2 regions of the Streptomyces sp. NPDC047886 genome follow, and region 1 is predicted to be linked to the other one. Evidence: riboswitches for the same ligand, from Rfam matches in the RefSeq annotation. Region 1 holds a riboswitch; the other holds the start of a gene.
What was found. Region 1 has a riboswitch for S-adenosylmethionine ahead of ACGF5U_RS01810 (aminotransferase class V-fold PLP-dependent enzyme). Riboswitches for the same ligand answer to the same signal wherever they lie in the genome.
Positions count from the first base shown of each region.

Region 2: linked by a shared signal. The riboswitch ahead of thrC (threonine synthase) and the one ahead of ACGF5U_RS01810 (aminotransferase class V-fold PLP-dependent enzyme) in region 1 are both predicted to bind S-adenosylmethionine.

Region 1 is NZ_JBIDCF010000001.1:400,398-405,299, reverse strand. Features, by position in the region: gene ACGF5U_RS01820 (cytochrome bc complex cytochrome b subunit) at 1-1,192, shown strand, start outside; gene trpD (anthranilate phosphoribosyltransferase) at 1,314-2,378, shown strand; SAM riboswitch class IV at 2,463-2,580, shown strand; gene ACGF5U_RS01810 (aminotransferase class V-fold PLP-dependent enzyme) at 2,802-4,304, shown strand; partial or broken gene ACGF5U_RS01805 (glycerate kinase) at 4,288-4,902, opposite strand, start outside.
Region 2 is NZ_JBIDCF010000010.1:127,788-132,689, forward strand. Features, by position in the region: gene ACGF5U_RS27385 (trehalose-6-phosphate synthase) at 1-829, opposite strand, end outside; gene ACGF5U_RS27390 (glucosyl-3-phosphoglycerate synthase) at 874-1,839, opposite strand; SAM riboswitch class I at 1,971-2,114, shown strand; gene thrC (threonine synthase) at 2,099-3,487, shown strand; gene ACGF5U_RS27400 (MoaD/ThiS family protein) at 3,531-3,806, shown strand; gene ACGF5U_RS27405 (cold-shock protein) at 4,224-4,427, shown strand.

The sequences.
Region 1 (4,902 bases):
CTGGCTGTTCGGCTTCCTGCTGTTCGTCCTCGGCATGTTCACCGGTTTCACCGGTTACTCGCTCCCGGACGACCTGCTCTCCGGCACCGGTGTCCGCTTCACCCAGGGCGCGATCCTGGCCACGCCGATCGTCGGCACGTACATCTCGATGTTCCTGTTCGGCGGCGAGTTCCCCGGCCACGACATGGTGGCCCGGTTCTACTCGATCCACATCCTGCTGCTGCCGGGCATCATGCTCGGCCTCGTGGTGGCCCACCTGATCCTGGTCTTCTACCACAAGCACACGCAGTTCCCCGGTCCCGGCCGGACCAACAAGAACGTCGTCGGCATGCCGCTGCTGCCGGTCTACATGGCCAAGGCCGGAGGCTTCTTCTTCCTGGTCTTCGGTGTCATCGCGATCATCGCCGCGCTGTTCACCATCAACCCGGTGTGGGCCCTCGGCCCGTACCGCCCCGACATGGTGTCCACCGGCGCCCAGCCCGACTGGTACATGGGCTTCGCCGAGGGTCTGATCCGTGTGATGCCGGGCTGGGAGATCAACATCTGGGGCCACACGCTGGTCCTGGGCGTCTTCATCCCGCTGGTCCTCTTCGGTGTGATGCTCGCGGCGATCGCGGTCTACCCGTTCATCGAGTCCTGGATCACCGGGGACAAGCGCGAGCACCACCTGCTGGACCGCCCGCGCAACGCCCCGACCCGGACCGCCCTCGGTGTCGCCTGGATCACGGCCTACATGATCATGCTGGTCGGTGGTGGCAACGACATCTTCGCCACCCACTTCCACATGTCGATCAACGCGATCACCTGGTTCGTCCGGATCTTCTTCTTCGCCGGACCGGTCATCGCGTTCATCATCACCAAGCGCATCTGCCTCGGCCTCCAGCGCCGGGACCGCGACAAGGTGCTGCACGGTCGCGAGACCGGCATCATCAAGCGGCTGCCGCACGGTGAGTTCGTGGAGGTCCACGAGCCGCTCAGCCAGGCACAGCTGCACGCGCTCACCACGCACGAGCAGTACACGCCCGCCGAGATCGGCCCGACGGTCGACGAGAACGGCGTCGAGCGCAAGCCGACCCGCGGCCAGAAGCTCCGCGCCAAGCTGAGCAAGGGCTACTTCGGCGAGGGGAACCAGATCCCCAAGGCCACGGTCGAGGAGTACAAGGAGATCAGCAGCGGCCACGGCCACCACTGATCCTCCGACCTGCAGGTCGCCACGGCGAGAGCCCCGTCCAATCACCGGACGGGGCTCTTTGCCGTCCTTACGGCTCGATAGGGTGGTGACCGTCTCATTCCGTACGGACCCAGGAGCGACCATGAGCGCTGTGAACCCCGCTGGAGGCCAGACCGCGGCGGGCCGCTCCTGGCCCCTGGTCCTCGACGCCCTGCTGTCCGGGCAGGACCTCGACGCCGACGCGACCGCCTGGGCGATGGAGCGCATCCTCAGCGGCGAGGCCACCGACGCGCAGATCGCCGGCTTCGCCGTCGCCCTGCGGGCCAAGGGCGAGACCGTCGACGAGATCTCCGGCCTCGTACGGACCATGTACGAGCACGCCCGGGTGATCCAGGTCCCAGGACCGTCCGTCGACATCGTCGGCACCGGCGGCGACGGCGCCAAGACCGTCAACATCTCCACCATGTCGGCGATCGTCGTCGCCGGCACGGGCGCGAAGGTCGTCAAGCACGGCAACCGGGCCGCGTCCTCCGCCTCCGGCGCCTCCGACGTCCTGGAGAAGCTCGGCGTCAACCTGGAGCTCACCCCGCGCCGGGTCGCGGAGGTCGCCGAGGAGGCCGGGATCACCTTCTGCTTCGCCGTGAAGTTCCACCCGGCGCTCCGCCATGTCGCGGCCGCCCGCAGGGAACTGGGCATCCGGACCACGTTCAACTTCCTCGGGCCGCTCACCAACCCGGCCAAGGTGCGGGCGCAGGCCACCGGTGTCGCCGACGCCCGGATGGCGCCCATCCTCGCCGGGGTGCTCGCCGACCGCGGCTCGTCGGCGCTGGTGTTCCGCGGTGACGACGGCCTGGACGAGCTGACCACCACGGCCACCTCACACGTCTGGGTGGTTCGTGACGGAGCGGTCCGCGAGGAGACCTTCGACCCGCGGGACGTCGGCGTCGACCTGGTGCCGGTGGAGGCCCTGCGCGGCGCCGACGCCTCGTACAACGCCGATGTGGCGCGCCGGCTGCTGGCCGGTGAGACCGGACCCGTACGGGACGCGGTGCTGCTCAACTCGGCGGCGGCGCTGGTGGCCCTGGAGCCGACGGACGCGCCGCTGGCCGAGCAGATCCGGGCGGGCATCGCCAAGGCCGCCGACTCGATCGACTCGGGTGCGGCCCGGCGGACCCTGGACCGGTGGGTCGCGGCGAGCAACGCCTGACCCGGCGCGGTGCGACGCGGGGCGCGGTCCGGATCGCGGACCGCGCCTTGCGCGTTCCCTGGCATGTGGCAGGATGCTCCTCAAGGTCATGAGTGACAGCGATTACGGCCCCGGCCCGCTGTCCGGCAACCCTCCGTCCGTGGCGGGGTGCCCCGGGTGAAGACCAGGCCGCAGGCAGCGAGGTCTGCGGCAAGCGCGGACCCCTGCCTGCCCTGGGGTCCTGGTCCTCAAGGGAGCAGTCTCGTGAGCAAGCGAATGCGATAGGGCTGACCGGCCCCTTACTTCACCCTCCTCCGCGCGGGCGGCGCTGTGCGTCCCGGCCCGTGCGTCGAGGCACCCCCGTATCCGGAAGCGGCCGCCGACCGGCCCCTGCCGTACGGGTTCACGAAGCCATTCCGCCTTGTCCCGCCGGGAGATACCGCCATGTCCGCGTACCCGAACGCCGCCACCGCCGCCAGCCCCGCCGACCTCGCCACCGCGACCACCACCGCCGTCACCGTGACCGCCGTCGCCCCCGCGACCGCCGCCACCGTCGCCGCCGGCCCCGCAACCCCCGCCGACCACGCCGAACCCGCCGCCACCGACGAGCCCGGGCGCGAAGGCACCCTGCCCGTTCTCGGACGGGACGTCACCGTGCCGCTGGTGACCGGCGGCGAGGTGACCTACGCGGCCCTCGACTACGCGGCCAGCGCCCCCGCCCTCCAGCGCGTGTGGGACGACGTCGCCGCGTACGCGCCCTACTACGGCAGCGTCCACCGGGGCGCCGGGTACCTGTCGCAGCTGTCCACCGACCTGTTCGAGAACAGCCGGACGACCGTCGCCGAGTTCCTCGGCTGCCGCCCCGGCGACCAGGTCGTGTTCACCCGGTCGACCACCGACTCGCTGAACCTGCTCGCCGCCGCCCTGCCGGCCGACTGCCAGGTCTTCGTCTTCGAGACCGAGCACCACGCGTCGCTGCTGCCCTGGCGGGACGCCCGGGTGACCTGCCTCGACGCGCCGCGCACACCCGCCCAGGCGGTCGAGACGCTGGAGCGGGCCCTCGCCGACCGCGAGCCCCACGGCCCCGCGCTGGTCTGTGTCACCGGCGCCTCCAACGTCACCGGCGAGCTGTGGCCCGTGCGGGAGCTGGCCGCGGCCGCCCACGCGCACGGCGCGCGGATCGTGCTGGACGCCGCCCAGCTGGCCCCGCACCACCCGGTGGACATCGCCCGCCTGGACGTGGACTGGGTCGCGTTCTCCGGGCACAAGCTGTACGCCCCGTTCGGCTCCGGGGTGCTGGCCGGCCGTGCGGACTGGCTGACGGCCGCCCCGCCGTACCTCGCCGGTGGCGGTGCGTCGCGGAAGGTCGCGCGGCGCGCGGACGGCGGCGTCGACGTGGAGTGGCACACCACCCCGGCCCGCCACGAGGCCGGTTCGCCGAACGTCATCGGCGCCTACGCGATCGCCTCCGCCTGCAAGGCGCTCACCGAGGCCGGGTTCGACACGCTCGTACGGCGCGAACGGGAGCTGATCGCCCGGGTGCGCGCGGGCCTGGCCCGGGTCCCCGGGGTGCGGGTGCTGTCGCTGTTCGGCGACGCGGCGCCGCGCGTCGGCGTCCTCTCGTTCGTCGTGGAGGGCTGGAACAGCTCGCACTTCGCCGCGGCGCTCTCCGCCGAGTACGGCATCGGCGTCCGCGACGGACTGTTCTGCGCCCATCCGCTGGTGCGGACCCTGTTGGGCGGCACCGCGCGGGAGGTCGGCGAGTGCGGTGCGCCCGAGGCGGCGCCCGGCGAGAAGTCGCTGAACGCGATCCGGGTCAGCTTCGGGGTGGGGACGCCGGACGAGCACGTCGACCGGTTCGTTCGGGCCGTGACGGAGCTCGTACGGGACGGGGCCCGGTGGAACTACCGTACGGAGGACGGGCGCTGCGTGCCCGACCGGGGCTGACCAGCCGGGTGCCCAACAGCACGGTCCGCAGGGCCCGTTCGGCGCCGTCGGTGAGGAACTCGGCGGCCCGCCGCAGTGCCTCGGCCGGCGGCACGGGGCCGGGCACGATCGTCGCGTAGGCGTCGACGCCCGCCCCGCGCGCCTCGTGCGCGCCGTCGCCGATCACTCCCGCGAGGGCGAGCACCGGGACGCCCGCCTCACGGGCGCGGCGCGCGACCTCCGCCGGGATCTTGCCGCGTACGGTCTGCCCGTCGATGGCGCCCTCCCCGGTGATCACGAGGTCGGCGCGGGCGAGCCTGGCGTCCAGGTCCAGGCCGTCCTGCCCGTCCAGCAGCACGTCGAACCGGGGCAGCAGCCGGGCGCCCACCGCCGCGAGGCCGGCGCCCAGCCCGCCCGACGCCCCGGTGCCGGGCGCCCCGCGCAGGTCGACACCCGGGGCGAACGCCTCCGTCAGCGCGGCCGCCCAGTGCTCCAGGGCGGCCGACAACTGCTCCACGCGCTCGGGCGTGGCCCCCTTCTGCGGGCCGAAGACCCGGGCCACGCCGCGCTCACCGCACAGCACGTTGTACGGGTTGCAGGCGACGAGGAGTTCGGTGTC
Region 2 (4,902 bases), on a different contig from region 1:
TGTTCTTGGACAGCTCCGTACGGTCCACGCGGATGACCGTCCTGCGGTCGGTGCCGCCGATCTGGTCGCGGAGCAGCGCCATGCGGTCCGCCACGTCCGCCTCGCGCGACCTGGCGCGGAGGAAGTCGCCGTCCGCGCCGAGGCCGTGCACGCCGATCTCCGTGGTGCCCGTGCCGCCCACGAGGCGGGCGCAGCACGCGGCGAACGCCTCCGCCCAGCGGTGGGTGAGGAAGCCGAGGCGGTCCGCGCCGAGCATGCCGCGCAGCAGCTCCTCCGCGATGTCGTCGGGCAGCATGCCGAAGTAGTCCGGCGGCGCCCACGGGGTGTGCGAGAAGTGGCCGATGCGGAGGTCCGGGCGGAGCGCGCGGAGCATGCCCGGCGCCAGCGCCAGGTGGTAGTCCTGGATCAGGACCGCCGCGCCGGGCGCCGCCTCCGCCGCCAGGGCCTCGGCGAACGCGCGGTTGTACGCCCGGTACTCCTCCCACCGGCGGCGGAACTCCGCGTCGAAGACGGGTTCCAGCGGCGTCTGGTAGAGCATGTGGTGCACGAACCACAGCACCGAGTTGGCGATGCCGTTGTACGCCGCCTCCTGCGTCTCGGACGGGATGTCCAGCATGCGGACGCCCGGCTCGCCGATCCCGCGCCGTACCGCCTCACGGTCGCCGTCGCCCAGCGCGGCGCACACCCACAGCGCCCCGGCGTCGGGGCCGATCGCGGACAGGCCCGAGACCAGGCCCCCTCCGCCGCGCCTCGCCTCCAGCGAGCCGTCCTCGCGGAGGGCGTAGCTGACCGGACCGCGGTTCGATGCCACCAGAATCTCGGAGACCATGTGGCGAACCTAGCCCGTACCAGAAACGCTCAAACGTACGGAAATCAAGCCACGCGGCGCTTTCTCGTGTACTCCGTCACCTCTGCCATCGGCGGTCGCTCCTCCGTGTCGACGGGATGCGTGCGCGGCGCGAAGCCGTCCTCCGTACGGTCGAACTGGGTCAGCCTCGGCCGCACCAGGTGCCCCCGCGACAGCCGTAGCTGCGCCGTCCGGTAGATCGCCGCAGCCATCCGCCCCAGCGCCCGGTCGTCCTGGTGCCGGTGCAGCCGCACGCCCACGTCGACCTGGGCCAGCGCGTCCAGGCCGACCGTGTGCAGCGCGTCCACCAGAAGGCCGAGCTCCACGCCGTAGCCGACCGGGAAGGGCAGTCGTTCGAGCAGCGAGCGGCGCGCCGCGTACTCGCCGCCCAGCGGCTGGACGAATCCGGCGAGCAGCGGCCAGTGCAGGTTCAGCAGCGGGCGGGCCACCAGCTCCGTCACCCGGCCACCCTGGCCGCCGACCGGGCCGGTGCCACCGTCCGCGAGCGGGCGGTCGTACATCGCCTTCACGAACTCCACGTCGGGGTCCGTCAGCAGCGGGCCGACGATCCCGGTGACGAAGTCCGCCTTGAACTCCCGCAGGTCGGCGTCGACGAAGCACACGACGTCCCCGCCCGTCACCAGCAGGGAACGCCACAGCACCTCGCCCTTGCCGGGCACGGCGGGGACGCGGGGCAGCACCTCGTCCCGCGCGACCACCCGCGCGCCCGCCGCCGCCGCGACCTCCGCCGTACGGTCGGTGGAGCCCGAGTCGACCACGACTAGCTCGTCGACCAGGGGCACGGCGGCGGACATGAGCTCGCGCCGGATCACGGCCACGATCTCGCCGACCGTGGCCTCCTCGTTCAGCGCGGGCAGGACCACGCTGACCGTCGTCCCGTGCGTCTGTTTGGCGGCGAGCAGCTGGTCGATCGGCCGGTCGGCCACGTTCCAGGACCGCCGGTCCAGCCAGCGCTCCACCTCTTCCAGCACCCGCGCCACTCCTCGTCTGTGATCCATCTCGCGGTTCGGACGACTATCTCAAGCGTCCGGACCTTCGGTTACAGTCTTGAACAACGCGCGAGACCACCGCATGCCGGGGTCCCGCGCCGACAATCACATACCGCTCATCCAGAGGGGCAGAGGGAAACGGCCCGATGAAGCCCCGGCAACCCTCCAGCCGGCACCGCATATCCACCGCGGGGCCCCGGCTAGGGAAGGTGCCAAATCCGTCTCATGGCGAAACGCGCCAATGAGAAAGATGAGGAGAAAGGGCCTCGCCTCCATGGCTGTGCAGACCGCCGCACCCACCACTTCCGGCACTTCCGGCACTCCCGGTACCGCTTCCGCCGACGCCGTCGACCCCGCTGCCGCCTCCGCCGGATCCGTCGACCTCGGGCCCGCCTCCGCGCTTTCCTGCCGTGAATGCGGCGAGCGCTTCCCGCTCGGCCCCGTCTTCGCCTGCGAGCTGTGTTTCGGCCCCCTCGAAATCGCCTACGACCTGCCGTCCGGCGACCCGGAGGCGCTCCGCGCCCGGATCGAGGCCGGCCCCGCCAGCATCTGGCGGTACGCCCCGCTCCTCCCCGTCCCCGCCGACGTGACGGAGAAGCCGAACCTCAACCCCGGCTGGACCCAGCTCGTCCAGGCCGACAACCTCGCCCGTGAGCTGGGCGTCGAGCCGGGCAAGCTGTTCGTCAAGGACGACTCGGGCAACCCGACGCACTCCTTCAAGGACCGGGTCGTCGCCCAGGCCCTCGAGGCCGCCCGCGCCTTCGGCTTCACCACCCTGTCCTGTTCCTCCACCGGAAACCTCGCGGGTGCCGTCGGCGCCGCCGCCGCCCGCGCCGGCTTCCGCTCCTGCGTGTTCATCCCGCACGACCTGGAGCAGGGCAAGGTCGTCATGGCCGCCGTGTACGGCGGTGAGCTCGTCGGCATCGAGGGCAACTACGACGACGTCAACCGCTTCTGCTCGGAGCTCATCGGCGACCCGCTCGGCGAGGGCTGGGGCTTCGTCAACGTCAACCTCCGCCCGTACTACGCCGAGGGTTCCAAGACCCTCGCGTACGAGATCTGCGAGCAGCTCGGCTGGCGGCTGCCCGACCAGCTGGTGATCCCGATCGCCTCGGGCTCGCAGCTCACGAAGATCGACAAGGGGCTGCAGGAGCTCATCAGGCTGGGCCTCGTCGAGGACAGGCCTTACAAGATCTTCGGCGCCCAGGCGGAGGGCTGCTCCCCGGTGTCCACGGCTTTCAAGGCCGGTCACGACGTCGTACGGCCGCAGAAGCCGAACACCATCGCCAAGTCGCTGGCCATCGGCAACCCCGCCGACGGGCCGTACGTCCTGGACATCGCCCGCCGCACCGGTGGCGCGGTGGAGGACGTGAACGACGAGCAGGTCGTGGACGCCATCAAGCTGCTGGCCCGTACCGAGGGCATCTTCGCCGAGACGGCCGGCGGGGTGACGGTGGGGGTGACCCGCAAGCTGATCGAGAACGGCGTACTCGACCCGTCCCTCACCACCGTCGTCCTCAACACCGGCGACGGCCTCAAGACCCTCGACGCGGTCGCCCCGACCACCGGCCCCACCGCGACCATCCGCCCCAGCCTGGACGCGTTCCGCGACGCCGGCCTGGCCCGCTGAGCTGCCGCCGAGCCATCGCCGAGACCCTGAGGAGAGCAACCGCATGAGCGTCAACGTCCGCATCCCCACCATCCTCCGCACGTACACCGGCGGCAAGGCCGAGGTGCCCGCCGAGGGATCGACCCTCTCCGAGGTCATCGCGTCCCTGGAGCGGAGCCACCCCGGCATCGCCGCGCGCGTCCTGGACGACCAGGGGCAGCTGCGCCGCTTCGTCAACGTGTACGTCAACGACGACGACGTCCGCTTCGAGGGCGGCCTCGCGACCGCCACGCCGGACGGTGCGGGCGTCTCGATCATCCCCGCGGTCGCCGGCGGCTGATCGCCTCATCGCCTCGCAGAACGACCCCTGCCCCCTCCGCGAGTAAAAGCGGAGGGGGCAATTCTGCATGGTTGAGCGCGGTAGAGTTGGGGAAGTCCCCACCGCTGCTCTTGCCCGCCGCATATGAGAATGCGCCCCGTCACGACGAGATGCAGCCAAAGTGTCCGAGCGTTATGCGCCATTTGTGCGCTTTGCCGGGCCCGACTTGCCCTGGGATCGGGTAAATTCCAGCGGTTTCTCCGTTCACGCCTGCTCGGAATTCTCGTCCGATTGACCTGTTGCAGAGGGCAGTTGGGCAGATACATTCAGCCGCGGTCGACGCGTTCCGGCGCACGTTCCCGCCTGTCAGGGAGCGAGGTCTGACCCGGGTCCGCGAAGTGCGGTCCTGTGCAAGGGCCAGTAATAGGGGAGTTAGGCATGGCTCAGGGCACCGTCAAGTGGTTCAACGCGGAGAAGGGGTACGGCTTCATCGCGGTCGACGGTGGTGCGGATGTTTTCGTCCACTACAGCGCGATCCAGATGGACGGGTACCGCACCCTTGAAGAAGGTCAGCGAGTCGAGTTCGAGATCTCGCAGGGCCAGAAGGGTCCGCAGGCGGACATGGTCAAGCTCGCCGGCTGAGAACGGCGCGATTCGGCCATCGACTTCACGCGCGGCCAGCCGCCGTGGCGTGCTGAGGGGCTCGTATCCCGGAGGGGGATACGAGCCCCTCATGCGTACCCGCGTGCGGGATCGGGATCGCGTGGGGGGCCGCGTGCGGGGTCGCGTCATGCCCGCGTACGGGGCCTCGTCCCGCCCGTGCGCGGGATCCCGCCCTGGCGCGCGTACGGGGTCGCGCGGCGGCCCGGCGCACGGCCGCGCGGCGGCCTGGACGCACGGCCGCGCGGCCGCCCGGAGGCGCGGCCGGGCGCCCGGGGCGCTTGCACTCGCAGGGGTCGAGTGCTAATCATTGGCGTTAGCACTCTGAAGGTGAGAGTGACAACGAAGGACCTCGTCGGTGAGGCCCGCAGGCCGCGTGGGGCAAGGAACCACACGGCACGCAGGCCGTCCGTCGCGGGCGCCAGCGCGGTCCGGAGCAATCCTTCCCCAAGCTCTC